DNA from 4 places in the Oceanobacillus sp. B139/18 genome. Region 1 is predicted to be linked to each of the others. Evidence: riboswitches for the same ligand, from Rfam matches in the RefSeq annotation. Region 1 holds a riboswitch; each other region holds the start of a gene.
The links. Region 1 has a riboswitch for S-adenosylmethionine ahead of ACZSMY_RS15855 (iron-containing alcohol dehydrogenase family protein). Riboswitches for the same ligand answer to the same signal wherever they lie in the genome.

Region 2: another riboswitch for S-adenosylmethionine. It lies ahead of ACZSMY_RS07090 (5-methyltetrahydropteroyltriglutamate--homocysteine S-methyltransferase); the one in region 1 lies ahead of ACZSMY_RS15855 (iron-containing alcohol dehydrogenase family protein).
Region 3: another riboswitch for S-adenosylmethionine. It lies ahead of ACZSMY_RS14600 (homocysteine S-methyltransferase family protein); the one in region 1 lies ahead of ACZSMY_RS15855 (iron-containing alcohol dehydrogenase family protein).
Region 4: another riboswitch for S-adenosylmethionine. It lies ahead of ACZSMY_RS22730 (methionine ABC transporter ATP-binding protein); the one in region 1 lies ahead of ACZSMY_RS15855 (iron-containing alcohol dehydrogenase family protein).

What each region holds. Positions count from the first base shown of each region.
Region 1 covers NZ_JBVFXI010000005.1:195,068-202,994, forward strand. The annotation lists gene ACZSMY_RS15835 (YibE/F family protein) at 298-1,410, shown strand; gene ACZSMY_RS15840 (YibE/F family protein) at 1,407-2,189, shown strand; gene ACZSMY_RS15845 (YolD-like family protein) at 2,266-2,541, opposite strand; gene ACZSMY_RS15850 (hypothetical protein) at 2,538-2,753, opposite strand; SAM riboswitch class I at 3,006-3,122, shown strand; gene ACZSMY_RS15855 (iron-containing alcohol dehydrogenase family protein) at 3,220-4,320, shown strand; gene ACZSMY_RS15860 (MetQ/NlpA family ABC transporter substrate-binding protein) at 4,344-5,159, shown strand; gene ACZSMY_RS15865 (glutathione ABC transporter substrate-binding protein) at 5,217-6,815, shown strand; gene ACZSMY_RS15870 (lysoplasmalogenase) at 7,092-7,745, shown strand.
Region 2 covers NZ_JBVFXI010000001.1:1,459,199-1,467,125, forward strand. The annotation lists gene ACZSMY_RS07065 (response regulator transcription factor) at 22-702, opposite strand; gene ACZSMY_RS07070 (cupin domain-containing protein) at 860-1,231, opposite strand; gene ACZSMY_RS07075 (GNAT family N-acetyltransferase) at 1,268-2,068, opposite strand; gene ACZSMY_RS07080 (quinone oxidoreductase family protein) at 2,173-3,147, opposite strand; gene ACZSMY_RS07085 (GNAT family N-acetyltransferase) at 3,164-3,637, opposite strand; gene ACZSMY_RS07090 (5-methyltetrahydropteroyltriglutamate--homocysteine S-methyltransferase) at 4,147-5,262, opposite strand; SAM riboswitch class I at 5,359-5,461, opposite strand; gene ACZSMY_RS07095 (hypothetical protein) at 5,576-6,049, opposite strand; gene ACZSMY_RS07100 (Fic family protein) at 6,337-6,678, opposite strand; gene ACZSMY_RS07105 (MDR family MFS transporter) at 7,001-7,927, opposite strand, start outside.
Region 3 covers NZ_JBVFXI010000004.1:398,506-406,432, forward strand. The annotation lists gene ACZSMY_RS14565 (CynX/NimT family MFS transporter) at 1-962, opposite strand, end outside; gene ACZSMY_RS14570 (zinc ribbon domain-containing protein) at 1,197-1,385, opposite strand; gene ACZSMY_RS14575 (GNAT family N-acetyltransferase) at 1,589-2,113, shown strand; gene ACZSMY_RS14580 (phosphoribulokinase) at 2,182-2,829, shown strand; gene ACZSMY_RS14585 (GNAT family N-acetyltransferase) at 2,864-3,289, shown strand; gene ACZSMY_RS14590 (YitT family protein) at 3,470-4,333, shown strand; gene ACZSMY_RS14595 (hypothetical protein) at 4,612-4,914, opposite strand; SAM riboswitch class I at 5,311-5,411, shown strand; gene ACZSMY_RS14600 (homocysteine S-methyltransferase family protein) at 5,529-6,581, shown strand; gene ACZSMY_RS14605 (cyclase family protein) at 6,608-7,357, shown strand; gene ACZSMY_RS14610 (5-methyltetrahydropteroyltriglutamate--homocysteine S-methyltransferase) at 7,393-7,927, shown strand, end outside.
Region 4 covers NZ_JBVFXI010000016.1:1,952-9,878, forward strand. The annotation lists gene ACZSMY_RS22715 (TetR/AcrR family transcriptional regulator) at 143-730, shown strand; gene brnQ (branched-chain amino acid transport system II carrier protein) at 776-2,113, opposite strand; gene ACZSMY_RS22725 (aminotransferase class I/II-fold pyridoxal phosphate-dependent enzyme) at 2,371-3,540, shown strand; SAM riboswitch class I at 3,602-3,697, shown strand; gene ACZSMY_RS22730 (methionine ABC transporter ATP-binding protein) at 3,840-4,859, shown strand; gene ACZSMY_RS22735 (methionine ABC transporter permease) at 4,855-5,523, shown strand; gene ACZSMY_RS22740 (alpha-hydroxy-acid oxidizing protein) at 5,538-6,683, shown strand; gene ACZSMY_RS22745 (2-keto-4-pentenoate hydratase) at 6,776-7,546, shown strand; gene ACZSMY_RS22750 (hypothetical protein) at 7,575-7,793, shown strand.

The DNA.
Region 1 (7,927 bases):
GCAGCGGTCGCATTAACCTGACATCATTGCTGCGATTACTCGCCCCATCGAAGGTCTTTTGTATGATGCCCGCTTCAAGCATAGAGAGAAACTGAAAATTCTAAGCAGGAGAACCAACAGCCAATAACGGCCCGGTTGGTTTAATTAACATTTCGCAGGGAATGAAAAGGCCCCCGCGGAATGAAGCTTCCCTTTATTCCCCGAAATTTTGTGATGTTGTATGTATCTCCTTCTTATTAAAAGTGTTATCATAGTATATGTTTTCGGAAATACGAATAGGACAATCCTATTTTTGGAGTGATTATATTGAAGGCATGGTTAAAAAATCGGACCAGGACCGAATATATTACCGTCTGTCTATTACTAATCGGTTTTATCGCATCGATGATATTTATCAATAACAATTATGATTTATATGATAGAACGATTGTTCACATTACCGATGTTCAAGAAATAAATAGAGAAGATCAGCCAGATGAGCATGGCAATCAAGATGAAAAAGTCACCCAGCATATCGTTGGAGAAGTAAAAAATGGTTCAGATAAAGGAGAAATAACTGAATTTGATAATGAATATGTCCAGTCCCTGGCATTGGACTATGAGTTATCTGCAGGCGATGAAATCTTTCTTGCTCAAGACGGAGAAGCAACAGGGGATATTAAACGGGACAAATATTTCGTGTTTGTCGCATGGATATTCCTGATTATTTTATTAGCAGTCGGAAAATCCAGAGGTGCTCTATCCGCACTGAGTTTGTTTGTCAATGCAGCTATTTTGTCATTTGCATTAGATATTTATATACAGAATCCAAGCATCAGTCTTTCTGTTATTACTGCAATCAGTATTATTATTTTCACCATTCTCTCCTTATTGATGGCGACAGGATTTAACGAAAAAACCTATACAGCTATTTTAGCTACATTAATAGGGACCGTAATTTCATTGGTGATTGCTTATGCAGCACTGCATTTCACTGGCGAACAAGGACTGCGCTATGAAGAAATGGCCTTTTTAACCAGGAACCCGGAAACCATCTTTATGGCAGGGTTACTAATCGGTTCCTTAGGAGCTGTAATGGATGTAGCCATTACATTATCAGCTTCCATGTTTGAAATGTATGAGAAAAATAACCGGATTGATTTAAAAACATTAAAAAAAGCAGGTTACGAAGTCGGGAAAGATATCATGGGCACCATGACCAATATTTTATTTTTTGCCTATGTCAGCGGGTCCCTTCCCATGCTGTTAATCTATTTTAAAAATGCAGCACCGTTCGGCTTTACCATATCAATGAACCTTTCCCTTGAATTAACACGTGCTTTAGTCGGCGGAATTGGGATTGTATTGACCATTCCGATTGCCATCTATATTTCCATTTTCTTTATCCGGAGAAAGCAGGCGAAATTATGAATGTACTTGTATTACTGGCAATCATATTATTTGCATTAATGGCTTGGGTCGGCGGTATGAAGGGCGTACGCTCTTTTATTGCCCTCTTTATCAATTTTATCATTGTGCTTATGGCTGTATTCGTCATGAATGACCCGTCCGGGAATCCAATTATTATTACGCTTATTGCATGTGGTTTCATCAGTGCTGTCAGCTTGTTCTTCATCAACCGGGTAAATAATAAAACGATGCTTGCTTTCTTATCTACGATTGCAACAATGGTTATTTTAATCTTTTTCATTATTATTTTAACCGAACAATCCATGATTTATGGACTTGGGGAAGAAGAATCTGGAGAAATCACAGCTTTCAATGTGCATATTGGATTAAATTTCATTCAAATTGCTACAGCTGTGATTATTATGAGCACGATTGGGGCGATTGTAGATACTGCCATTTCAATCACCTCTCCGATGCGTGAAATCCACGACCAGAATCCGGAAATTTCCAGAAAGAATCTATTCTTCGCCGGCATTCGTATTGGCCGTGATATTCTAGGTACAAGCACAAACACGCTATTCTTCGCCTTTTTCGGAGGGTATATGGGGCTGCTAATCTGGTTTAAGGATTTAGATTACTCTCTTGGCCAAATTATAAATGCCAAAGTGTTCAATGATGAAATGCTTGGAATCCTTATTTCGGGCCTTGGCATCGCTCTGGTTATTCCGATTGCTTCTCTGATGAGTGCATATTATTTGAAGAAGCAGAAAAAGGACATCGCGTTGGATGAGCAGAAATAGGTAAAAGCAGCCTTACGCTGTTTATGTTTAGAAATAAGCCCGAATGATTCCGCTTGGAATACATTCGGGTTTTTATCTACAATATAAAAACGTCCATTACATCATTAAACTTAATGATTGTAAAATCCTTTTGACCCAGCTTATCAACTATAGCTATGTGCTCGTCTTGATAGTTAATGCTGTCTATATATCCTTTTATATGATGAACATGACAATCCTGATAGCATTTCACTTCAATAAGCAAATTATCTTTATGTGCGATAATTAATTGAAAGCAATTCTGCTTCCGTTGCCGCTCATTTAACATTGTTTTTTCTTTCGTATTCCTTTCTTCCTGTACACCAATATTCAAGCCCCGACGCTCCTTTTTACACACCCTATGGATAAAATATTTTCTATCTTAAAGCTGCGCACCTGTTTTTTATAGTAACAATAAGCAAGAATCCTTTTATCATCTATACCTACGACGCGAATAACACGCTGCGTTACATTGTTATGGCGGTCGATATAATAGATCATGATTTTTTCCTTTTTATCCAGAGAATGATGAAGTAATCCAATCATATTTATTCCTCCAAATAAGAACTTTTGTTCTGAACATTTGTTCTTATTATATCAAAAAATAAGAAAGAGTAAACATGAAATAAATGGATGAATGTGTTTTAAAAGAAACGAGCGATAATCCGTTCAAGTATTTGGATTTTGGGACCAAAAATGGTGCTGATTAACATAATTAGCCCGCCAGCTCCCTTGCATCAAGCTATATTTGACTTTTCTCATATTTCATATTAAAATGTATCCACAGTTACATAAGAACTCTTATTGAGAGTGGCGGAGGGACTGGCCCGATGAAGCCCGGCAACCTTTCTAGAACTCGTTCTAAAAAAGGTGCTAAATCCTGCAAAGTGCATAATGTGCTTTGGAAAATAAGAGAGGACGTTTCGTAAATGAACTTATTCAACCTCTCTAGAACAAAATAGAGAGGTTTTTTATGTAGCATTTAAACACATGTAAAAGGGGTTATCTTACCATGCAAACAGTTACTGTAAAGGGATCGCCCAGCCATTATCAAATCGGTGAAGGTTCTCTGGAATACCTGATAGAAAATCTGAATGACTTGCGGGTGAAGCGGATTGCTGTAGTTGCCGGGCGTACTGCTTGGGAAAAAGCAAAACCATATCTTCCTTCTGCATTGCTGGATCAAATAGAGGAAAAAGATATACATACTGCAGATGGGCATTGCACCGTGGAACGAACTGACAGACTGGCCTCGATTTATGAAGAACAGCAAATAGATGCTGTCATCGGCATCGGCGGGGGAACAGCTCTGGATATTGCCAAAGCAGCGGCTGCCAATGCGCAAATAAAAAGTATCTTAATCCCAACGATTGCCGCCACCTGCGCAGCTTGGACGCCATTAAGCGTCTTTTATCAGGAAGATGGTGCTCATTCTCATTACACTGAGTTTCCTGAATCTAATACACTCGTAGTGGTAGAACCAGCAATTATTGCAGAAGCTCCTGTAAAATACTTAAAAGCAGGCATTGGCGATACGTTAGCCAAATTCTATGAAGCTCGCTCTCTAGTTGAAGCCTTCTACCCTGAAGGCACGCTTCCAGTCTGGCTGCAAATATCTCAATTCGCCGCTCGTGCCTGCAAGGATATTTTGCTGGATGACAGTGAAGCAGCAATCCAAGCTTGTGAGAGTAACCAAGTCACTGATGCTCTTATTCGTGTTATCGAAGCAATTATCGCAACAGGCGGTATGGTTGGCGGCTTCGGCGGAAAAGCTGGACGAATTGCAGGTGCGCATTCCATTCATAATGGGTTAACTGCTGCCCCGCAGATTGCCGATTCACTTCACGGGGAAATTGTATCCTACGGCATTTTAGCTCAGCTTGCTATCGAACAGGATAAAAACGAGCTTACGAAGCTATTAGCTTACTATGATACATGGGGCTTCCCGACAAAATTAGCAGACTTCTCCATACATACGGATGATCAGGAGCTGCTGGAAACCATTGCGAAAAAAGTGACACGGGAAGAAGAATCCATTCATTTGATGAAAGAAGAAATTAATGCAAATACCGTTATCGACGCATTTTTACAACTTGAGAGTGTTACTAAATAAAAAAAGAAAGTAGGAAAATCATCATGAAAAAGAAATATTTACTTCTTATTACAGCTTTATTATTCGTTTTCCTCGCTGCTTGCGGAGGAGATGAGGAAGAGAGCGGTTCAGATTTACTTGAAGACGGCGTATTGACAGTAGGTGTAACAGCCGGTCCACATGAAGAAATTGTTGAAAAAATAGCTGAAATTGCAGCAGAAGACGATTTAGAAATTAAAACAGTTGTTTTTAGTGATTATGTGATGCCAAACGTTTCACTGGATGAAGGTGAAATTGACATCAGCAGCTTCCAGACAGAGCCTTTTATGGACAGCATGGTGGAAGAAAGAGGCTTGGATATTGTGAAGGTAGCAGATACCGTTACTTTCCCGATGGGAGTTTATTCCGAATCGGTTGATTCTCTGGAGGACCTTCCTGATGGCGCAACATTAGGGCTCCCTGGCGACCCTACAAACAGCGGACGTGCTTTATTATTATTTGAACAAGCTGGTCTTATCACATTAGAAGAAGGCTTGGGTGTAAATGCAACCGTAAATGATGTAATTGACAATCCGAAAGACCTTGAATTACTGGAATTAGACTCTGCACAAATTCCAAGACAGCTTGGCGAAGTTGATGCAGCAGCAATCAATTCAAACTTTGCAATTGAAGCAGGGCTTTCACCCAATGATGATTCGCTCTTTATCGAGCAGGATTCTACATTCGTTAACTTGATTGCAGCTCGTACAGAAAACCAAGATGATGAAGTCGTTCAGCAATTTATTGATATTTACCATACAGACGAAGTGAAAGAATTTATTGAAGAAAACTTTGATGGCTCTGTTGTTCCAGGCTGGTAAATCTTTATTTTCAGGTAATATACTCAGACTACGATACTTAAAGGAGAAAACAGCATCATGAGAATACAGAAAAAGATATATGTACTTGCATTTATTGCTCTGTTCAGCCTGGTACTTGCCGCCTGTGCCAGTGAACCAGATGACAATGCATCCTCTGACAGCAATACGACAGAGGGAGGATCGCAGGGCGGCGATTTAATTATTACCACACCAGCCGATGCTGTATCGCTTGACCCGGCAGCATCCAATGATACTCCGTCCAGTGATGTACAAAGAAATATCTTTGAAACGCTTGTTACCCAGGACGAGAATATGGAAAATCAGCCTTTGCTGGCAGAGGAGTGGGAACAAATTGATGATACGACATGGGAATTCAAGCTTCGTCAAGATGTGACCTTCCATGACGGCTCTGATTTTAATGCGGACGTTGTAAAGGCAAATATTGACCGTACGCTTGACCCAGAGGTTGGTTCTCCACGGGCAATCATGTACAATATGATTTCCGAGGTAGAAGTTATTGACGATTATACGGTTCATTTTAAAACAGAATATCCTTTTGCAGCGTTACCGGCACACCTTGCTCATCCCGGCGGTGTGATGATTTCAAAAGACCAGATTGAAGAAGACTATGCCGCAATGGAAGATGGCGAAGAGGCAGGTACTGTCATCAGTGCAAACCCGCAAGGCACCGGCCCTTTCAAATACGAAGAATGGAAGCCAGGGCAGCAGGTACGCTTAGTTAACAATGAAGAGTATTGGGGCGAACCGGCACTGCTCGATTCCGTAACTTTCAAAGTAGTTACAGAAGATCTGACCCGTGTCGCAGAATTAGAGACTGGTGCTTCTCAAATCGCTAATTCCCTTAGTCCGTCAGATGTAGCTCAAATTGAAAATTCCGATCATTTATCAGTGCAGTCTCAGGACAGCCTGGCATTATCGTATTTAGGTTTTAACATGGACAAGGAACCGTTTGATGATGAACGTGTCCGTCAGGCAATTGCAAAAGCCATTAATAAAGAGGAAATTCTTTCCGGAATCTATGACGATGTCGGGATCCCCGCACACACACCGATTGCGCCAAGTGTATTCGGATACAGTGAAGATATAGAGGATCACGAATATAATCTGGAAGAGGCCAAAGAGTTACTTGCTGAAGCAGGCTATGAAAATGGGTTTTCTACCACGATTTGGACAAATGATGACCGTCAGCGCATCGATACAGCAACAACAATCCAAGCACAGCTGAAGGAAATTGGTATCAATGCGGAAGTAAGAACGGTGGAATGGGGAACAATGCTGGAACAGACTGCCAACGGGGAACATGATATGTTTGTCTTTGGCTGGACCACTGTTACCGGTGATGCGGACAACGGGCTATATCCTTTATTCCATTCAGATAATTTAGGCGAACCAGGAAATCGCACCTTCACAGAAGATGAAGAACTCGACGATTTATTAGATCAAGCCCGCCAGGAAAGTGATCCAGATGAACGATTAGAGCTTTACCGCCAAACCCAGGAATTACTTGCGGAAATCACGCCAATGGTTTATATCCATCACCAGCAATATTTGTTAGGTGTCGATGACAGCGTAAAAGGGCTGACACAGTCTCCGACACAGCTGTTAAATTTAAAAGATGTTTCTATTGAAGAATAAAGAATCTCCCCTTGTCTATGATGGACAAGGGGAGTTTTTTATTGAATGCTGTTAACAAAGGATTACAGCAGTATTCAGCTTTGTATGTACAAACAATACATAACAGCCTCCCTATCTTCAACGGAAGCCTCTATCTCTTCCGATGTTAAAAATAGGTTTGAAAAAAGGTTTTCTGTTTATATATCTAGAATTTGTTATCTAAGCATTTTTTTACTATGATGGAACTAAACATGTCTGAAGATTTTTATTTTAACAAGCGAAGGGAATGTACCCATTTTGATACTTTATCGTTTACCCATATTAATTCTGACGACTGGAATTGTTTATATATTTATTTCACCATCTGAGCCATTAGCATTTAGTATTTTCTTCAAGGTGATTCCAATGGTGCTGATTCTGATTTATGCTTTTGAAAAATCGCTGCCAAAACGAAAGTCCACGCATTATTGGATTATTGGCGGTATCAGCTTGTGCTTGATTGGGGATGCGACGCTGCAGTGGTTTTTCATCGGCTTGACCGCGTTTTTTATCGGACATGTACTATATATCGTTGGATTTTTAAAAGAATGGCGTTTTTCTTTGCCAAGAAGTCTTTCTGCGGTTCCGCTTATTCTTTTTGCTGCTTGGATTGGCTATCAGCTTGTGAGTAATCTTCAAACTAACGGGGAGACAGGTTTCATCTTTCCTGTCATTGCCTATATCGGAATTATCACGCTTATGGCGTTCACAGCAATCATGACAGGAAATCGCTGGGCTATTCTCGGCAGCCTTCTATTTATTATTTCTGACAGTGTTCTTGCGTGGAATATGTTTATCACCGGCTTTACAGGAGCTCATGAAGTCATTATGCTTACGTATTATGGTGCTCAATTTCTTATCGCCCAAAGCTTGTTTACCATTGATTCGAAGCAAAAAGGAATGGCTTGGTAATCGCTAAGTCTTCTTTTCACCCTCTGGGCATAAGTGCGACTTTAGCTCTGTCTACGCCTGTCGGCTTGCCAATCGCTAAGTCTTCTTTAAAGGAGATGAGCTCGAGGGCGACGGAAAACGGAGTATATTTCTAGGGCCTAAGATTACTCACCCCATGAAACCCGTTGGAGTGACTAGCTCCA
Region 2 (7,927 bases), on a different contig from region 1:
ATAAAGAAAGACAGAACAGAATCAAACCAGCATGAACCCGACACCCCAAATGGTTCTGATATACTCTTCAGGTGTGACTTCAGCCATTTTTCTGCGCAGATTGGAGATATGGACACTAATGGTATTATCATCCCCGACATACGTGCCTTTCCAAATTTTTTCGTAAATCTCTCTTTTAGAAAAAGCATGCTCCGGATGACTCATAAATAAGAACAAAATATCAAACTCCGCATTGGTTACCTGCAATGATTTGTTCTCTAGTGTGACAGACAGCTTTTCAGGAAAGATAGTCAGACCACGCCATACCTTTTCGTCTTTTTGTGAGGGCTGGCCAATCGATTTTCGCAGCTGAACCTCTACACGGGCTTCTACTTCTTTCTGGTGAAATGGCTTGGTTATATAATCATCGGCTCCCATTTTCAAGACTTGGACTTTATCCTCTATTCCAACCTTTGCGGAAATCACAATAATGGGGATTGCGCTTTCCTCTCTGACCTGGGTAATAAATTCTTCGCCGCTTATCCCCGGCAGCATCAAATCTAATAAAATCAAATCGAATGGATTGCTTTTCAGCTGCAGCAGACCTTCTGTCCCTGAATAAGCAGAAACTGGCGCCATCCCCATTTTTGTTAAAATTACCTGCTGCAGTTTGCTGATTTCCTGATCATCTTCAATAATTAAAATTCGTTTCTCTTCATTCACGTTTACCACTCACTTTTGTATGATTGCTATTACTTTATTATAATAATCACTCTTTTGTCGTTTGAAAAGTGCACCTGTCTAAATCTTCACCAAAACAAATAAAGGAGTGCATAGGAAATTTAAAATGCATACTCCTTTATATAGAAAAAATAATCAATTAATAACCTGTTACAGCATTCTTTAATATAGGCATGTTTTCTGTGTTTAAATGCTTCCCCTCCACACATAAAACAGTCATCTGAGAATCTGTTCCTGCAGCATGAAGCGCTCCTTTTTCCCAAAATGCTGCTTTACCGGCAGTCAGAGGGATTTTGTTCTCCTCCTCGCCGCAGACCCAGCCTTCTCCAGATACAATCATGAAAAGCTGATCCGCCTGTGCTTCGTGGAAAGGAATGTTATCCTCTATTCTTAAATACATATAACTCATTCTTATATCATCGGCATCAAATAAAAGACGATGCGCAGTAAATTTCGTTGTCTCTGAATCCATCGATACACCGGATTCTTGCTCAAACGAAATAATCTTCAAATGAACCAGCCCCCTATTCTGATTAAATCGCAAAACCTATTCCGCTTCATAACGAATCATCGTCCACATCCCAATATCTTTAAAGCCCATTCGTTTATAAATGCTTCCAGCCGCAGGGTTATCATAAAAAAGACAAAGCGACTTCCCCTCTGCTAATAATGCAGTGCATAATTTCTCCATACACTTCGTTGCATAGCCTTGACGCTCATACCCTGGGCGCGTACAAACAGCAACGATCATGGCAGAATGGGAATTTTCAGCGGTCGTCGATGCAGATGCAACCATCGTCCCTTCCTCATCACGAATAAAATAGGTGCGTCCTGTCTTATTTTTCTCTGCATGCTCCCTCGATTCAACAGTTATATTACTTGCTGCAAATTCCGGAATAGACTCCAGCATTTTGATGTTCTCTTCATAATCAACAGGCTGCAAATATTCTACCTGCTCAGCTTGTTCTAAAGTCGTTGTGTAGCTTAATTCTTCACAAGCTGCATAATACATTTCTCTATGTACACGAATGACTTTATCCATGTGTTTAAGCAAAGGGGTGACAGCCAGTTTCAGACCACTCACATTGCACCGCTGTTTATAGTCGTTAGTCCTCTCCGCAAACCCTTTTACATCATACTCCCCTTCACTGTAAATAATGAAATTCTCACGATAGCGCAGGAGAACAGCGATTAAATCTTCCTGTTTCCATTCTCCCCAGACATCTTGAATATCTGAGTCATAGCCAAACGCTTCAATGTCTCCAATAATAAACAAATTTTCTGCAGCCTTAGGCTCAACTAACTCCATTACTTTTGCATGATCCTCTTTTGTCAGTTTTCGTATCATCCTGCTTCCTCCAATAGACGTCAATAGTAGCTTCTACATGATTAAAATCTTACATTCTTCCAGTTAAGACATTATTTCTTCTCTTACTCCTCATCGCATTCCCATCAATCAGAAACATGAATCAATATCTTCCCAGTACTCTTCCTGCTGCTGATAAAATCATGTGCTTCCGCTATTTTTTCAAGAGGAAACACTGTACCGACTTTTATTTCTAATTTTCCGTTCACTATTAATTCAAGGACATTTTGAGATACGGCTTCCAATGTCTCCGGCCTTTCTTTTCTTGTCGTACCTAAGCTGAACCCCAGTACAGACCGGCAGCTCGCGTGCACTTCCTTTGTATTAAAATTTCCAATACTGCCTGATGAATTCCCAAAATGAACCAGCTTGCCAAAATGCGATAAAACCTTCATACTTCTTTCGGTTATCTCTCCAGCCTGCGAATCAAAAATAACGTCTACACCTTTACGATCTGTTGTTTCTTTTATTTTTTCATCAAAATCTGTATATGTATAAACATCATCCGCTCCTAATTCAAACGGCACGCTGCTTTTTTCAAGGCTGCTGACCGTACCAATAATTCGTTTGGCTCCGAGCAATTTGGCCATCTGAATAATCGTTGAACCGACTCCACCGGCCGACGAATGGACTAAAACCGTATCATCTGGAGTTATTTGTGCTAAATCATATGTTAATTTATAAGATAAAAAGCCGACAGTCGGGCATGCTGCAGCCATTTTAAAATCTAATTCATCTGGAATTTTAAAAGTAAGTAACTCCGAGGCCAGGACATATTCCGCATAGGCGCCCCCTTTTGGAAAGCATATAACCCGGTCACCAGGCTTGACGCTTTCTACAGATGCTCCAACCTTCTCGACTACTCCAGCGGCATCTAATCCTAAAATCATCGGGAAATTTGCCTTCGCTTTGTTGCCGGTTCTATTCTTAATATCAGCATAATTCACGCTGGTATAAATCACTTTAATTAAAATTTCATCGGTTTGAGGTTCCGACTTTGGTATTTCTTTGAATTGCAGCACATCTGATCCGCCAAATTCATTCATTATAACCGCTTTCATCTTATTTCCTCCCTTTTTATGTCAGCTCTTTCTTAAACAGAACGCGATCATTGCCAAACCCATCATAATTTGCTTTTACTGCTGCACCATCTACTGTTTTGTCTCCTCGCTCCAACACAAAGCCCATTTTTTGATGAAACGCAATCGACGTTTTATTCACGGGAGAAGTGATGGAGCGGATGATTTTCCGATCAGACATTTTAACTTTGGTGAAAAATTTCTCATAAAGTGTTTTTCCAATGTCTTTCTTTCTGTAATCCGGGTGTACACCTACAAAATGGATATATGCTTCATCTGACTGATCCTGTGATAAAAATCCAATTAAAAAACCTACCATCTCGTCATCTTCTTCTGCGATAAAACTGGTATTCTTAAAATGTTGAAAAAATAATTTAGGCAGCATCCCTGCCATATCACGCCCGCCCCACCAGTCGTTTATCTGCGGAATCAGGACATCATAATCCGAACTTTGCAAACTGCGAATTTCCATTCTACATTCTCCCTTTTATTTGAAACGATGTACTATCATTCGTATAAATTCTTTTATTTCCCATGATCAAACAGCTGAATATCCTTATTGTTATTACTAATATATCAAAAAATTATAATGATTTCTTTCTTTGTTTGAATTTTTTTAGAATTTATATTTAATTTTTCGCGCCCGCATGTTAACCTTAATTTAAATTAGGTTGACAAAGAGAGGAGCGTTTTTTTGTTCAAATCGTTTAAAAATCAATTCATCCTTTCGTCAGTTGTTTCATTATTATTCATCATAAACACTTACTTACTTTTTAATTTTACTTATCGAATCAGTGACATAATGGCAAATTTATTTTTGTTCATCACCTTAGCTTCCGTTTTCAATACTGGTTTATTAACTCAAAAGTATTTTCATTCAAAACAATCTTCTCTAAATGACTCATAGTACGTATTCAAAAAGTTCGGCAAAAAGGAGATTTGGAAAGCCCACCTCTCCAAATCTCCTTTTTCTCATATCCCTTATTTCCACACATCTTCAGCAATTCGCACAACATGCCGGATTTTTTCCCATTGCTGTTTCTCACTCAATAAATTCCCTTCCTCTGTGGAAGCAAACCCGCATTGAGGACTCAGGCAAAGCTGATTCAACGGTACATAGCCCGCCGCTTCTGTAATTCTTGCTTTAACAGCCTCCGGATCTTCCAGCTCGCTGAACTTAGACGTGATAAGACCCAGCACAATGAATAAATCATCACGGTTCACATGGCGTAAAGGTTCAAATCCGCCCGAGCGGTCATCATCAAACTCCAGGAAAAGACCATCCACCTGTAAACCGCCAAAAATCGTTTCTGACACCGCCTCGTAACCGCCGCTTGACATATAGGTAGATTGGAAATTCCCCCGGCAAATATGCATTGTTACCAGCATATCATCCGGTCTGTTCGCAATCGATTCATTGATTGCTCTCGCACATAATTCAGCTGTTTTCTCTGGATTTCTTCCTTTTTCAAGCAACGAATTTCTGCCCTTCTCTGAGAAAAAGGTTGCCCAGGACGTATCATCCAACTGTAAGTAGCGGCAGCCTTCATCGTATAATGCCTGAATCACCCCTTGATAAGCAGCAACCAGGTCATCAATAATGGCTTCATCATTTTCATAAATTCCTTCTTCAAAATCCGCCCGGAAAAAGAGCATGTTCGGACTCGGAATCGCAAATTTTGCAACCGCATCCCCGGCAATACCATGCAGGAATTTATAATGCTCAATCATATAATGATTACTAAAACCAATTTTACCGGTTACCTTAATGCCTCGTTTTTTCGTTTCCACACCAGTGAATTGCAAGCCTTGCTCCGCGGTATAGCCTTCCACGCCATCGAAGCCTTCCAGAAAATCAAAATGCCACCAGGCACGGCGAAACTCCCCATCTGTCACCGATTGAAGACCTGCTTTTTTCTGCTGTTCTACCAGTTTGATAATTTCCTCATCTTCCAATTGACGCAATTGTTCTGCACTGATTTCTCCTTTTGCCCTCTGGGCACGCGCTTCTTTTAAACGCTTGGGACGAAGAAAACTCCCTACATGATCTGCTCTGAATGGAGCCCGTGTATTTTTTGTCTCTGCTGATATCGCCATCGAATACCCCTTCCTCTTTGTCTCCTATATTCATTCTATATTCCATTAAAAAAAACCCCTTCCGAAAATAGAAGAGGTTCGATATGATAAAATCTCTTCTTATCTTCAAGCAAAAATGCTTCTGGAATTAGCACAGTACAAATCAACGTCTGCTGCTAAGGCTTCAGCGGGCCAGTCCCTCCACCTTTCTCGATAAGAATATATGGAATTATACGAATAATTACAGTTTACTTTACATGGAAGCAATGAATTCGTCAAGGAGAATCCCAAAATATAGGAATCTTTCTGCGATCGATTTTAAATCAAAATTGCGTTACCTTTTTTTATCGGAAAAAATTTTATAATCTTCACTGATCACAAAAGCAGAAAAATACAAGCAAAAAAATAAAATAGCTGCTCCTTCCCATGATACACTAACCCTCGTAAATAGGGGCTCAATACATATTTTATAAAAACTAACACTAAGCAACCATTGAACGACATAACTCCAAAGCATTACTTTCTTTGTCTGTTTCATTTTCGCTGCTTTAAGGATTAGCATATATAACAAATCAAACAGCATCCCCACCACGTAAGACAGAAAAAGCAATCCTCCGAAGTAAAGAAAATTAATAAAAATACTATCAAAAAAATGTATTTCGATAAGATTCCAGCCTGCTAAAATATTAGATAAACCATATGTTATTAAAATAGGAATGGCTACAATAACTGCGATACTACCCATTACTAGACCAACAGTAAGCAAATTGGCAACAAGGGTAGAAAAATCCATTTTTTTATTATTCAAAATTCATTGAATCCTCCTTGTCTATACCTATATTATAAGGGACTATTACATCCTAATGAATATATATTCTTTTAACTCACTGTACTACAATATCAACTGAAGATTTCCCTAAATTTTCATGTTTCTGAAACGACAGTAACAACTTTTTTATCGCTCAGTTAGTTTAGAGCCATTCGCTCCCCAAATTTTGAGCTGTAGTTTTCGTAGCAAATTCATCTTCTTTTTGATTTAATTCCATCCTATCACATCCTATGTGCCGATAAACTTCTACTAAATGAAGGTTCTATTTATAAATCTTTTAAAAAAGCTAAATAATTTTCTAACGTTTTCACCTCTCGCTCGGCTATAAACAATAGAAAGGGTTCATAATCCCCTTCTGTTCCAGAAATATCTAAAGCCTCGTAATACTTGAATCTATCGTCCTTTTCAATTGTAATTGGAGGAAATCCAGACTTCATCAATTCAAAATTCATAAGTAATCTAGAGGTTATTCCATTTCCGTTAGAAAAAGGATGAATATTTACAAATTTTGCATGCAGCAGACAAGCTTTTCCTAAAGGGGGAGTCTTGAAAGCGTATTTTACTTTCTTAGAATCCCTTATACTCTGGAGTGCAAGCCTTTCGCGAATGCCTTAGTTGGGACTGCGATTACTCGCCCCATCAAAAACGTTGCACTTATACTTTATTCCTTGAATTCTTTATGCTTTCTTAAAGTGTAAAAAATAACGAGTTCTCTGATCTTTAAATTTCTTCCATTATATTTTATTCGTCCCAAATGATGCTAACCACCATTATACCATATACCAAGTCCGATCAACTTTCTTAGAATTCTATGAAGGAAACTATAAATGTAAATACTCTCTTCAATACTCCATCAAAAAAAGTACCAGACATCTAACAATAATCAATTGTTACAATGCCTGGTACTTTATTTAGCTTGATATTAGAGCCTTAGCTGACACGATTTCCCGGTTTTATCTCTTCTTTTAATTTAAAAGAAAGAATAAATCCAACGATAGCAATAATTGCTGCTACGATAAAGGAAACATTCACACCATGAATAATACCATTGATATCCTCACCTGGTATAGCTGCAGTGGACATGATTGTTACAAGCACTGCTGTACCAACCGAGCCAGCTACTTGGCGGAATGTATTATTCATTGCTGTCCCGTGCGGAATCAATTCGTTAGGCAGCTGGTTCAATGCCATGGTTGTCATAGGCATCATTACCATGGCAATCGAAATCATGCGAATGGCATTCATGGTTGCCAGATAGTTGAAGCTTGTATCCGCAGATAAATTCGTGAATGCAAAAGTTGTCAAGGCTAGCAGTAACAAGCCGCCCCGAGCAAGCCATTTTCCTCCGAATCTATCAAAAAGATAACCGGTAATCGGGTTGGAGAATCCCATTATAATCGCACCGGGCAACAAGACAAGCCCAGATTCAAGCGCCGAGAAGCCAACCATATTCTGCATGTATAACGGCAAAATAACATTTGTCCCAATCATCGCAGCGAAGACCAGCATTCCAAGCGCCGTTGCTAACGTGAATGTGCTGTGTTTGAATACCCGGAATTCAAGAAGCGGTTCTTTCAAGTTCAACTGTCTGGTAATAAACCAATAGAGAGAAATGCTGCCGATAACAATCGTAAGAATGACCTGAAGACTGAGCCACCCTGCGTCGCCGGCGACACTGAAACCGTATAGAATTGCACCGAAGCCGACTGTAGAAAGGATGACCGATAAAATATCCAATTTCGGTTTCTTCAGCTCTGTTACGTTTTTCAATAAGAAGTAAGCCGCTATCATATCTAAAATAGCAATCGGCAGTACAACATAGAATACACTGCGCCATGGGAACTGATCCACGAGCCA
Region 3 (7,927 bases), on a different contig from region 1:
GTCCCGGCACCAACACCTGTTAATACAAGAAAGACAATAATTAAATGGGATGAAGTGAAAAGCGTTCCCAACAAACCAAAGAAAAATAATAATCCGGCGCTGCAGCCAAGCAGCCGCTGATTCTGCATCCTTCCGGCAATAATTGGTGCAATAAATGTTGTTGGGATCAGTCCGATTTGATAAATGGCAATTAACCATCCGGCTTCACTTTCCCCAAACCCTTTCGAAATAAAGATATCCGGAAGCCACGTAAATAAACTGTATGGTATCAGTGATTGCAGTCCCATAAAAAAGGTGACGGCCCAGGCAATCTTTGATTTGAAGATAGCTTTCGATGGCTGGCTTTTGACGTCGACAAACACTTTTTTGCCAGATGAGCGTCTGGCAGGCAGCCGCAGTAATAAGACGACGACAGCGGCTGCGGATAGGAGGCTCCATATTTGCATCGCATGTCGCCAATCGAATCCGGATATGGAAGCAATCGGTACGGAAATACCAGAGGCAAGTGCTCCGAATGCATTCATTGAAACAGAATAAATCCCAGTCATCAGCCCCATGCGATAAGGAAAAGTAGACTTAATCAACCCTGGCATCAGGATGTTTCCAACTGCGATTGCCATTCCAGTTAAAATTGTGCCAAAAAGCAACAACTCCATTCCGCCATTTGCCCGAATAAATACACCGATGGACAGGAAAACCATCGCAATCAATAGTGTTATTTCCATTCCAAGTTTGCCAGATATTCTTGGGACAAAGGGAGAGAACAAGCCAAAAGCAAGTAATGGCAGCGTGTTTACCAGTCCAATCATGGCATTGGAAGCTTCCAGTTCTCCGCGGAAAAGTGGAATAAGCGGACCAACAGACGTGATTGGTGAACGCAATGTGGCTGCAATCAATAAAATTGCCAAGAGTAATAAAACGATATAGTATCTTTTTGCAAAAGATTTTTTTGATAAATGCATAATAAATAGGCTTCCTTTATAATGTATTTAAAAACATACAGAGAATCATTCTATCAAAAGAGATTAGTAAATGTAAAGAGATGCTTTTCGTCTGTACAGTATATTTATATAGAACAGCAGATAAAGCGTTTATGCGTAAAAAGAAACATGGCTCAAGGAACCATGCTTCTTTTCTGCTGCAAAAAACTTAGAAAGAAATCAAATTTAATTATCTTATCTTGTTTTCCGAGTAAATTATCCTCCAAAAAATAAATCAAATACATTGCTCGCTGTAGAACTTTCTGTATTGTAAAATTCGGAGTAACCGCAATCCTGACAATAGACAACCGTAAATCGATTATGCTGCACATCAAACACCTTGGATAAACCTGAACCGGTCATGGATACATCCTTTTTATCTGCATTTCGGCTTCCGCATTTCATACAGCCTTCACCTGTTCTCAATTTCATCACCTCTTCAATAAATTTATACGTATAAAGCTATTCCTTGGTTTCACCTCCTTTAAACGTACTTTATTACCGGAAAAATAAAAATATTTGCTATAATTAGAGTCTGACTTAGAATGTTTCTAACTATTGTACGGCAAGCGAAAAGTAATGAGTAAAGCGATTAAGGGAGGGGCAGGATGGTTTTGATTAGAAAAGCAGATGTTACGGATGCAGGCGCAATTGGTAAAGTAAGTGTAGAAAGCTGGCAGACAACTTATCGGGGAATTATGGCAGATAGGGTTTTAAAACGATTATCAGTGGAAGATAGGGTAGAAAATTGGAAAGATACCATTCAAGCTGATGAAAGCACTACATTTGTAGCTGTAGATACGGAGGAACAGATTGGCGGATTCTTGAATATAGCGGTAAAGGAATCAGCTGATTCAGCCCGTATCGGTGAAATTACAGCCGTTTACTTGCTGGAAAACTGGCAAGGGCAAGGAATAGGGAAAATGCTATTATTAACTGGCTTTACATGTTTTGTAGAGCAGTCTATCTATACTGTCCGAGTTGAAGTTCTGTCGGAAAATGACAGCCGTTTGTTCTATGAACAGTTCGGTGCAGAAATGATTGAAAAAAAGAATATTCAAATTGCTGATGACGTGCTTGATTTACTTGTATATGAATGGAAGGATATCAGTAGTATTGTGAAAATGAATTAGCCGTTGTGTTTGGCTGTGAGATGTATGAAATGACTAAAAATAAAATGTAGGGATGGAGAGGGAAAACGATGAATAATATCATACAAGATTTGACGGAATGGATAAACAGGCAGGAAAAACATATCATTATCGGTATTACAGGGCACGGAGGAGCCGGAAAGACGACATTTGCAGACCAATTGAAGCAAGTTTTCTGCCAGGATGCAAATTTGATATGTACAGATCCGTATATCGTCCATTCAGCGCTTCGAAGAGACACTCAAATTACGTATACTTTTCAAAATGAAGTCCGTACGGCTAAGATGACGGCCTGCCATCCTTTGGCTCATTATACAGAAGCGTTGGAACGTGATATACAAATGACGCTTGCAGGTATGAAATGGAGCACAATCGATAGAGATTATCTACCGAGTAAATTAATCGATCCAAATAAAAAACTTACTATTTTTGAAGGGATGAGTGTGGCATTTATAAACCCTGATTATTTAGATTTGCAAATTTACCTTTATACGGATGGACAGACCGAATTAACCCGTCGTTCCAGTCGGGATACTACGGAACGAAATCGAAATCTGGAGAATATACAAAAATCACATCAGGAAAGAAGAATACAATACAGCCATTTTATGCATCCATTGAAAGAGAAGGCAGATATTATTCTTTTTACGGATAAACAAGGGATGCATATAGAGAAACAGCAATTATCAATCGAATAATCAAAGCTTATTTTATGGGGAAGGGGCTTTATTTATGGAAATAAAGGAATTAACAACAGAACAAGCATGGCGGGAGGCGTATAAGGTAATGCGTCAATTGCGAGTGCATCTTGATGAATCCGGCTATCTGGAACTTGTAAAAGAAGCAGTGGAGGTAGATCGTTACCATTTAGCCGCTTTGTACGAAGGAATGAAAATGGTTGCTGTTGTCGGGTTTAAACCAATGACCACACTGTATTATGGCAGATTTGTATGGGTATGTGATTTAGTAACAGATGAACATAGTCGTTCGAAGGGGTATGGAGAACAGCTCTTGAAATTTGTCCATCAATGGGCAGAGCAACATAATTTTTCATCTGTTGCTTTATCGTCAGGCTTGCAGCGTCAGGATGCACATCGGTTTTATCAAAAAAGAATGGGGTATTCGAAGGTGAGTTATGTTTTTAAAAAAGAGCTTTAATGATAGAGCATGTCCTTATCACGTTATACATTTTTCACCTGCAAAATAGTTGAGTTTGAAATCGAGAAGCGTATAATAAATAATATTAAAAAAAGTACAGGTTATTCCATGTGAAATGTGGGAACCTAAACACATTGGAATTTAGGGTAACAAAATGTATGACGAAGAAAGGAACATTGGATGAAGAAAGCACAATCGAAAAAAACAAGAAAGGCAATGCTTTTTTCAAGAGGATTGATTATTATCATCGGCGGGTTCATTACTGCGTATGGACTAGAAGCTGTATTGATACCTAATAATGTTTCTGATGGCGGTGTAACCGGGTTAAGTATTGTCGGTTCGCAGTGGACCGGATTGCCATTAGGAATCCTGATTGCTATTTTAAACATTCCCTTTATTTACTTAGGATATAAACAAATCGGCAAGAGTTTTGCAATCTTCTCTATCCTCGGTATTGCTTCTTTGGCTATAAGCACCAGCCTGATGCATCATATTCCAACTATTATTGAAATCGAAGGAGATACCCTGCTTGTCACTGTTGTCGGCGGGATCATTATTGGATTTGGCATGGGACTGGCACTACGTAATGGAGGAGCGTTGGATGGGATTGATATGCTTGCTGTATTATTATCCCGAAAGCTGCCTTTTGGAACGAGTGACTTAATATTATTTCTGAATTTATTTGTATTTATCGTAGTGTCCACGGTGTTTGGATTAAGAGGGGCCCTGATGTCCGGTATTGCTTATTACATAGCTTCCAAGGTCATTCATATTATTGAAGAAGGATTAAGCAGTACAAAAGCAGTTTATATCATTACCGAGCATGCAGATGAGATGATGAAAGAAATTGGCGACCGGCTGGGACGTGCCTGTACATTACAGCATGTAGAAGGCGGCTACTCCAAAAAGGAATTTAAACAAATTAAATGTGTGATTACACGACTGGAAGAAAGTAAAATGAAAGAAACGATTCAAGATATCGATGCCACTTCATTTGTAACTGTCTATGATGTGTCAGAAGTACGCGGCGGTAATTTTAAATAAAGCATCGACTTCTCTTAAATCAAAAAAGGCAGCCAATGAATCCATTTCATTGGCTGCCTTTTGATTAGTATAGGGTGAAAAAGCTTATTGTACGAAGGGGTACACGATAGCTTATGATTTTGCTCTGAATATATCCGCAACTGCATGAAATACCTCAACACCTTGATAAGTGAAAACGGACAATGCAGTCAGTGAAAAGAACCCAATAACAATTAATCTGAAAATCATCATAGTTTTTGCCTCCTCTTTTAATTTTTAATTTTTTTATTAAAAGAGGCTTAAACCACGAAATTGGATTGATAGAAAACAGGTGTCAGCAGCTGTTTCGTACGGTTGACCCGCACAATCGTAGTGAATAAACAGAGACTGCCTAATAAGAATAAGGTAATGACTAAACCTGGACTTGCTATAAATGATTTATCTTGCTGGTCATTTCCGCCAACGCCTAAATCAGGTGATGATTGGGAATCAATCAGCATTTCATGATCGGTGAGAACGTAGCTGTGATGTACACCTGGGAATAATTGTGTCATTGGCAAAAGGATAATCATTAAAGCAATCATCAAATATCTATTCAACATCTACGCCCCCTTCCGTATGATAAATATATTTTTTGATTCGATTTCTTAAAGCGAAAGAATTAATTATACCAATAATGAAGAATAAATTCAATATAATGTCTACATGTTTTAGAATTAATTTGTATTATATGCTTATTTTTCGGGTGTGTCTATACTTTTTGAACATTTTATGAATTTTTCTCCATGAAATTAACATTCCTTTTTTTTTTACGGAATTTAAACATCTGCTTAGAGATATAAAGCCGTGCGTGTTTGGAACTTCTCTCTATGATATGAGATATTTACAAGATTCATTCAAACCGATTCAAAAACCGCTGAAATATTTTTAAAATTTCTTATTGACATGGAATTCAAATAGATATATAGTTATCTACAACAAATAAATAGCAATACATTTTCTTATCCAGAGAGGTGGAGGGACTGGCCCTTCGAAGCCTCGGCAACAGACTTATAAAAGAACTGTGCCAATTCCAGTAGCGTTAGCTAGCAGATAAGAAGAGACATTGATATCGTACTCAAAACCTCTTCTTTCTGAAAGAAGAGGTTTTTTCGTGTCTATATCGACTTATCCGCAGCGAACCAAATAATTAAAAGCTTACAGGAGGAATGGAACGATGGCGAAAAGAAGTTTGGAAGAGCGATTAAAGCAAGGAACAGTTATTGCAGGGGAAGGATATTTATTTGAATTGGAGCGCAGAGGGTATTTGCAGGCGGGCTCCTTTGTACCCGAAGTAGCGCTGGATAACCCGGAAACGCTAAAGGCAGTTTATCGTGATTACATGAAAGCAGGTTCCGATGTAGTGCTTGCCTTTACATACAACGCACACCGAGAAAAAATGCGCATTATCGGTAAAGAGGACTTATTAGAGCCTCTAAATAGAAATGCTATTAAATTAGCGAAGGAAGTAGCAAAGGAACATCCGACAGAGGAAGCTCTGTTTGCAGGAAATATATCGAACACCAATATTTTTAATCCGGAAGATCAGGAATCCAAGGATAAAGTCAGAGCGATGTTTAATGAAATGGTTTCATGGTGTAAGGATGAGGATGTTGACTATATTAACGGAGAAACTTTTTATTACCATGAAGAAGCATTGATTGCTTTAGAGGAAATTAAAAAATATGATTTACCGGCAGTTATTACCTTGGGATTAATGGGTGAAAACATTTTACGTGATGGTTACACAGTGGAAGAGTCATGTAAGATTTTAGAGGATAACGGCGCCTTGGTTGTTGGGATGAACTGTTTCCGGGGGCCGGACACGATGCAGCCGTATTTAGAAAAGATTCGTGACAAAGTAGACGGGTATGTTGGAGCACTGCCGATTCCATACCGGACAACAGAAGAGAATCCAACCTTCTTTAACTTGCCGGATGGAGGGTGCAGCTGTCATTTACCAACGGAAACAACCTTCCCGACTTCTCTGGATCCGCTATATCATAACCGCTATGAGCTGGCAGAATGGGCGAAACAAGCACATAGCATCGGCGTGAATTATATCGGTTTATGCTGTGGAGCTTCACCGGCAATGCTGCGTGCGGTTGCGGAAGCTGTCGGCATCGAAACAATTAATTCAATTTATTCTCCAGATATGCATAAACACTTTTTATTTGGTGAAGATGAAACATTGCAGGATCATATCACAGATTACAAAACAAAAGCGTAAAACAATATATTGGGAGGCGGCTTATCATGACAGTTACCAAAGAAAATGAAATCTTACACGCGTTAGAAACACTAAAATCAAAAACATGGGTAGATTTAACACATACATTCGGTCCTAATTCGCCGCATTTTGCCGCATTTAAAGATGCCGAGTTTGAAACATTATATACGCATGATGACGGGTTTTTCGCACAGCAGTTCAGTGTTTCCGGACAATATGGCACACATATTGATGCACCTATTCATTTTGTTCGTGATCAGCGCTATTTAGAGGAGCTGGATTTAAAAGAAGTTGTCCTCCCAATCGTTGTGATTGATAAATCAGAAGCGGCCGGAGAAAACCATGATTATATTTTAACGGTGGAGGACATTTTAGCTTTTGAAGAGGTGCATGGAAAGGTTGAAGCGGGTACATTTGTCGCGTTACGGACAGATTGGAGCAAGCGCTGGCCGGATAAAGGTGCATTTGAGAATAAGGATGAGAATGGAGACAGTCATTTACCCGGATGGGGGCTCGATGCTCTGAAGTTCTTATTTGAAGAAAGACAGATTAAAGCAGTGGGTCATGAAACGTTTGACACGGATGCGGCTGTGGATGCCAGAAAAAATGGTTCATTGATCGGCGAGTATTATGTATTAGAGCAGGATACTTTTCAAGTAGAGCTGCTGACGAATCTGGATCAATTGCCGGCAAAAGGAGCTGTGATTTTCAATATTAGTCCCAAGCCTGAAAAAGCAAGCGGTTTTCCAGTTCGATCGTTTGCCATTTTGCCATAATAAATACTATCTACCAAAAAGGGAGAAGGAATAACATGACAAAAACAGCAGTGAAAGCACCATTTCGTGCAGACCATGTCGGAAGTTTATTGCGGCCGGAACGGATTCATCAAGCTAGAAAGAACTTTCAAGAAGGAGCTATTTCCAAAGCGGATCTTCATCAGATTGAAACAGAAGAAATCAAACGTATCGTAGATAAGCAGATTGAAGTCGGCTTAAGCGCTGTTACGGACGGGGAATTCAGACGCCGCTTTTGGCATACGGATTTTCAAGAGCATCTAAACGGTGTGGAAGGATATGTGCCGGATACAGGATTTCAATTTGTTGGAGAAGAAACAGAACGCTATAATGTGCGTGTCACAGGAAAGGTTTCCTTTAATCCGGATCACCCGCATGTTAAGGAGTTTGTGGAATTCAAAGAAATCGTCGGAGACCGTGCGATTGCCAAACAAACGATTCCAAGTCCGAATCAATTATTTGGGAAAGGAATTGTAAATCCCGAGGTTTATCCAAGTATTGCAGAATATGCAGAGGATGTCATCCAAACCTATCGTGATGCAATCAAAGCTT
Region 4 (7,927 bases), on a different contig from region 1:
AGTAAAACCTTATTCAGTGAGGGCTTTTCGACACACAGCTCTATACGATGGGACGAGTAATCGCAATGGTTTTCGGTGGGGCGAGTAACCGCAGTCCCAGTCCCATCCAGTTACACTGTGATAATTACGGGGGTGACAGGCTATGGATGGATTTGAACGCAGAACATCAATCAAAAAAGAAAAGATTTTAAATACAAGCGCAGCATTATTTAAAAAAAATGGCATCAAAAAGGTTTCCATCTCAAAGATTGCAAAGGAAGCAAGTGTGTCGCAGGTAACCATTTATAATTATTTTGATAGCAAGGAAAAATTATTGCATGAAGTGCTTGTCTACTATACGAATCAAATGTGGGAAATATATCATAAACTCATTGAAAAGCCGATATCGTATGAAGAGAAGATGAAGCAGCTTATCTTCTCTGAAGCACAAATCGTAAATGATGTACACGAAGAATTTTCCAATTATATGATGGAGCAATATAAAATACCAGGTAATTTTATCGAGCGTCTCTACCAGGAAAAGGCACTTCCAGCAATGATGCAGCTCGTTCAACAGGGCAGGGATGAAGGTTTTATTGATCCTGCTATCAGCGATACAGCTATCTTCGTCTACCTTCAGATGTTTAGCGATTATTTACAAAAAGGAGATGCCATCGAACAGCTCGTTCCGCTGACAGAAGAATTAATGAAGTTGTTTTTCTACGGAATTGCAGGAAAAAATGATAATTAAAAAACCTGGCTGTTAGATAAAAAAATCCAACAGCCAGGTTTTATTTTATTTTTTTACTTTCGAGACAATAATCATAATGACTGCGACAATAACTGCCGGCAAAAGCCAGCCCAAACCTTCTGCATAAAGCGGAAGAGTATCGCCTAGTGTCTCAATAAGCGTATCTAACCATCCAGGCAGCTCTAATTCTAATGACTGATAAAGCGCTACAAGACCGTCTATGATACTAAATATGAACGTAACTGCAATAGTCGGGATGTAGACAAGACGTGAATGGTTGAAAAACGGTGATACGAACGTCAGCAAAACTAATACCATTGCCAGCGGATATAAGAACATAAGTACCGGCGTAGAAAAAGCAATAATATTTTCTAAACCAAAGTTAGCTATGACAAAAGTTAAAATGGAAAAGAAGAATACCCATGGCTTATAAGCAATCGCCGGAAACAAGGTATGGAAATACTCTGCATTTGCTGTAATCAGACCAATAGCAGTGGTCAAACAAGCTAATATAATAATAGCAGCCAGCAAAATCGTTCCAAATGTACCGAAGTAATACGCTGCAGCACCGCTTAACACAGGCCCTCCATTTTCCAATACACCTAATTCTGTCACACTTGTTGCACCCAGGTAAGAGATTCCTACATAGATGATAACCAGCAGTGCTGTCGAAGTTAAGCCTATCTTCGTCACCGCAGAGAGAATTTGATTATTATCTGTAATTCCAAACCCTTTGATAACATTAATAATAATAATCCCAAATACCAGTGCTGCCAAAGCATCCATCGTATTATAACCTTCTAAAAATCCGATAAAAAAGGCGGAAGTCTGGTATGCTTCCTCTGGAGCCTGAATCGTCCCCATCGGATTAAAGAGGGCAACTGCCAATAAAACAAGCAGTAAAACAACCAACACTGGCGCTAAAAATTTCCCAATATTATCAACAATTTTAGATGGAAATAACGAGACAAGCAGGGCAATTAAGAAAAAGACTCCGGTAAAAATCAAGAGAACCGTTGATTGAGATCCTTCGCTTACATATGGACCAATACCAACCTCATAAGCCACTGTTCCTGTTCTTGGAGCTGCAAAGAATGGTCCGATTGTTAAGTAAAGTAACGCCGTAAACCCAAGACCATAAACAGGATGGACACGGCTGGCAAGCTCCTGCAGATTATTTTTTCCAGAGAAGCCCATTGCCATAATACCCAGAAAAGGCAACCCTACTCCAGTGATTAAAAAGCCAATCGTAGCCGGGGTAATATTATCTCCTGATAATTGTCCGAGCTGTGCCGGGAAAATCAGGTTCCCCGCTCCAAAAAATAAAGCAAATAACATAAATGCAATTGCTAAATAATTTCCTATACGCAGTTTGGTATTCATTTTTATTCCTCCTACCTCCAAACCAAATAATTCTTGGAATTATCTAATTATTTAACATAATTTGACACGATTTCTATCTTACTACTTTCACATATGAAATGCAACGGAAAAAGGGATGAATAAGAGACACGGAAAAAATTCCCATCCTGCCTTGTTTTGCTGTTTTCTCATATTTTTTATAGACAATCGCACTGCAAACTTATACTATTAGATGTAATTATAAAATTCACAAACTAGTATAAAGAGGTCGATAGATGATGAAGTTATCCCGTCGTGTAGAAAAGCTTCCTGCTCAATTTTTTGCATCCCTTGCCGGCAAAGTCGCTGCAGCCCTGGAAGAAGGAAGAGATATTATCAATCTCGGACAAGGCAACCCGGATCAGCCGACACCGCCGCATATTATCCGTACACTTCAGGAAAGCGCCGAAAATCCGGCTGCCCATAAATATTCCCCTTTCCGCGGTACCGATGAATTAAAAGGGGCTGCAGCACAGTTTTATAAAAGAGAATATAATGTCGATTTAGATCCTGCTTCAGAAATTGCTATTTTGTTCGGAAGTAAAATTGGCTTGGTAGAACTCCCTTTAGCTGTTATGGATGAAGGCGAATTAATGCTCTTGCCAGACCCTGGATATCCAGATTATTTGTCCAGTGTTTCATTAGCAGACGTTACTTATGACACGTTTCCATTATTAGAGGAAAACAATTTTTTACCAGATTATGCTGCCCTGACGCCGGAACAAAAGAAACTTGCCAAGCTATTATATCTCAACTATCCAAACAACCCGACCGGAGGTGTCGCAACGAAAGAATTTTTTGAAGATACCGTTGCGTTAGCGAAGGAAAATGATATCGGTGTTGTTCATGATTTCGCTTATGGAGCCATCGGTTTCGACGGCTATCAGCCAATAAGCTTCCTACAGACAAAAGGAGCGAAAGATGTCGGCGTTGAGCTGTACACCCTTTCCAAAACCTATAATATGGCCGGCTGGCGAGTCGGTTTTGCTGCTGGCAACAAAGATATGATCGAAGCGATTAATATTCTGCAGGACCATTTATTTGTCAGTCTTTTCCCAGCTATTCAAAAGGCAGCTGCGGAAGCATTATTAGGGGACCAAAGCTGTGTCACCTCGCTTGTGGAACGCTATGAACAGCGCAGAGATGTTCTCATAGAAGAATGCAGACGTATCGGCTGGGAAGTCACTGCACCGAAAGGCTCTTTCTTTGCCTGGCTCCCTGTACCAGCGGCATTTACAAGTGAAACATTTGCTGATTATTTATTACAAGAGGCGGATGTAGCCGTTGCAGCCGGGAATGGTTTCGGAAAGAATGGAGAAGGTTATATACGCGTCGGATTACTCGTAGAAGAGGATCGTATTCGTGAAGCTATTCGACGTATTGAGAAACTGCAGCTGTTTCAAAAATAAATATTGACGAAACTTGTAAAATAAGATACTTTTAAAGAATACAATTCAATTGCTACCACACCTCTTATCCAGAGCAGCTGAGGGACTGGCCCGTTGAAGCTCGGCAACCTTAAAAAGGTGCTAATTCCAGCAAGACACCCGTCTTGAAAGATGAGAGCAGAAAATAAGATTACATTTTCGAGCCTCTCTTACCCTAGAGAGGCTCTTTTTTAGAAATTGTATCGATTCTGACAAGACAGCTGCAAACAATATTACCTATCAACTGCAGCATAATGATAGAAAGGCAGGAAAAACAGCAGATGATCAAATTAGAGAATGTCACAAAAGTTTTCCCCTCCAAAAAAGGAAAGGATGTTACTGCACTGGACGATGTGTCGATTTCTGTCAATAAAGGAGAAATCCATGGCGTAATCGGCTACAGCGGTGCAGGAAAAAGTACATTAATTCGCTGTGTCAATTTACTGGAGTCTCCTTCGAAAGGAAAGGTTTGGATTGATGGAACCGACTTAACGAAGCTGTCAAAAGAAAAGCTCCGGCAAACAAGACAAAAGGTCGGCATGATTTTTCAGCATTTTAATTTATTAAGGACTGCCAGTGTCTATGATAACATTGCGATTCCATTAAAATTACTCGGCGTACCGAAGGCAGAGGTTAAGGAAAGAGTCATGAAATACTTAGATATTGTCGATTTATCTGAGAAAAAAGATGCTTATCCTTCCCAGCTTTCCGGCGGTCAAAAGCAGCGTGTCGCTATTGCCAGGGCGCTGTCACAGGAGCCACAGGTCCTCCTGAGCGATGAGGCAACCAGCGCACTCGACCCAGAAACGACAAATTCCATTCTCGAACTATTATTAAAAATTAATGCAGAGCTTGGGATCACAATACTATTAATCACGCACGAAATGAACGTTATCCAAAAAATATGCGATTATGTCTATGTTATTGAAAACGGAAACCTCATTGAACAAGGTTCGACGATAGAACTATTTACAAAACCTAAACAGCCGACGACTAAAAAGTTCTTAAATACCATTTCACAACGAAAATTATCGGATCGTTTAATTGATGAATTGAATTTAGAAGGCAAAGTAATTCGTTTAACCTTCCTTGGTGAAAATACAGGTCAGCCGCTGTTGTCTAAGGTAACACAGCAATTTTATGTAGAGCCGAATATTCTGACTGCCAATATTATCGAATTAAAAAATGGCATTGTCGGCAACCTTGTCGTTCATTTGATTGGCAGTGAGCATCAAGTAGAACATTCTCTCTCCTTCTTAAAAGAACAAGGCGTAGAAGTAGAAGAATTGGGGGTGAATTAACATGCAGGCATTTATTGATCAATGGGGTTCAGAGTTTTATGATGCCATAATAGAAACTCTTCAAATGGTTTTAATCTCTTTGTTTTTCGCTGTTATTATCGGCGTTATTTTAGCTATTCTATTAGTTTTGACACGTCCGGGACAACCCTTGCAAAATAAGTTTGTTTATCAGTCTTTAAACCTGCTGATTAACGTCATCCGGTCCATTCCATTTATTATTCTTTTATTCTTTATGCTTCCTTTCACCAAATTGATTGTAGGTGTAACCATTGGTGTAAAAGGAGTTATTGTGCCGCTCGTTGTCAATGCAGCTCCTTATATCGCCAGACTGATTGAATCCTCCCTGTTAGAGGTCAACCAAGGTGTTATCGAAGCATATCGAGCGATGGGAGTAAAGACACATCAAATTATTTGGAATGTGATGCTGCGTGAAGCGAGACCAGCCATTGTTCTTGCATTAACCATCGCAACAATCAGCCTTATCGGGGCAACTGCTATGGCCGGATTAGTCGGCGCTGGAGGCCTGGGTGACTTAGCTTACCGATTTGGACACTTGCGTTATGAAACAGACGTCATGTACGTTACGGTTATTATGCTCGTTATTATCGTTCAAGGTCTTCAGTCTCTTGGAAACCGACTCGCCGAACGATTGAAAAAAGATTAATTGGAGGAAAAAATATGACAACCTCATCCAAGAAAAGCTCTTTCTTAGAGCATATAACCATACAAGATTCCTTTCCAATTGGCACTGCACAGCTTGAAGCTGCAGCAAAGCATGCCCTGCCGGCAGAAGTATTTGGCCACATCCGCTCTGGTGCCGGCGGGGAAGAAACGTTAAGAAAAAACAGAGAAGCCTTTGAGAAATATTCGATTATTCCCAGGTTTTTACGTAATGTCTCCGAAGTGGACACATCTATACGTATTTTAGGAAAAGAATATGCTTCCCCATTAATGGTCGCTCCGATAGGACATTTAAAAATGGTTCATGAAGAACCTGACTTTGCCATTGCAAATGTTGCGGCTTCGATGAATATTCCATACATTCAAAGCACTGTTACAGCAAGATCTATCGAAGAAGTCTCGGAAGCTGTTCCTCATGGACCAAAATGGTTTCAATTATACTGGTCCAATAATGATGCTATTTCCTACAGTATGGCAGAACGCGCAGAAAAAGCCGGATATGAAGCGATAGTGGTCACCGTGGATACTATGATTCTCGGGTGGCGTGAAGATGATATGAGGCATCAGTACTCCCCATTGAAAAAAGGGTATGGAAAAGCAAACTATGTCCAGGATCCTGCATTTCAAGAAGGCTTAAAGGATGGACAGGATGAAGTTGAATCAATTATTGAAAACCTTCATCACCCATCCCTTCATTGGGACAATATAACGGCATTACGTCAACGTACGAAGCTGCCAATTTTTCTAAAAGGCATCCTTCATCCTGAAGATGCAAAACAAGCAATAAAAGCCGGAATAGACGGGATTATTGTCTCCAATCATGGCGGCAGACAAATGGACGGAATCATACCAAGTCTGGAAGCATTACCAGCTATACGCGAAGCTGTTGGTCCAGATTTCCCCTTGCTGCTTGATAGCGGCATCCGCCGGGGAGCAGATGTCATCAAAGCCCTGGCGCTTGGCGCAGATGCGATTTTATTTGGGCGTCCGTATACCTACGCGCTTGCACTTCAGGGAGAAGCAGGCGTTCAGAAGATATTCGCTAACCTTGCGCAAGAAGTTGCTGTATCGATGGCATTATCTGGAGCTAAGACAATAGAAGAAGTAAAGCAGCTCACATTGAAAATTGCTGCTGATAACTAAGTATATATACAGAGCGGCCTCTTGACGGAGACGCTCTTTTCTTTCATCATAATCATATAATATTATGAAAAAGCTATAAGGAGATTTTAAGCATGAGCGTTATTCCCGAAATTTTAGCACATATCGAAACAGCTTACGAGGCGCATAAGCCCGTTTCATTTATTCGTGAAAACTATACAATCAGCGAAGACGAAGCATATCAAGTGCAGCATGCGTTTATTAACAAACGTGTTCAGGAGGGTGATTCGGTCGCGGGCTATAAAATCAGTATGACCAGCAAAGAAACACAGGCAATTGCTGATACACACGAGCCTGCCTACGGAACCATTCTGACATCACAAGTGTTACAGGGAGATGCTGAGTATGCCCTATCCCATTTATTCTCTCCCTTGATTGAACCTGAATTGATGTTTTTCATCAATGAAGATATCTCAAACAACGCAGATGTTCAGGAAATCATCGAAAAAACTTCTGTTGCTCCGGGAATTGAAATTCCAGATGCAAGATATATCAACTGGTTCCCGAATTTTTCATTAATGGATTTGCTATCTGACAATACAGCAACAGGCAGAATAGTTACAGGCAGCCCTGTTCCTTCTCCCAGCATAGAAAAGCTCGGTGCAATTGATCTCGATTTAAAATATAATGGAAAAACAACACATACCGGATGCTCTGATGCGGTATTAGATAATCCTGTCAATGCGGTTAAATGGCTTGTGGAGAAATTAGCCAGTCATAACTTGTCTTTGCAAAAAGGCATGGTGGTTTCTTCTGGAACATTTATTTCGCCATTTGAAGCAGAAGCAGGTGAATATCTTGCCAGCTACCGTGATATTGGCAGTGTGAAAATAACCTTGATTTAAGCGTGATATAGAGAATATGGGGTGACTTATGATAAATAGGAAAGAGAATATTATATCAGGGGTTTTATTTATTATTGCAGGGATTTTAATTACTTTTTTCTTAAATACAGCAACTATGATTATTGCACTTTTTTTAATTACTGTACCTGCAATTTACGATTGTTACAAGAAGCCGACACTTGCTAAAATACTTTTTTATATTATTGTATTTGGAGCCTTTTCTGTTTACCTTGTTTTCTATATTTAGAATAAGAAGTAACATCAGGCAGTGGATGGTGTTACTTCTTATTCAAGTCTTAAGTTAAAGATGGGATTGCTATTCATAATCAATCAGAATAGCAATCCATTATTTTTTCTATTATTCAATTTAGCTGCAGAATT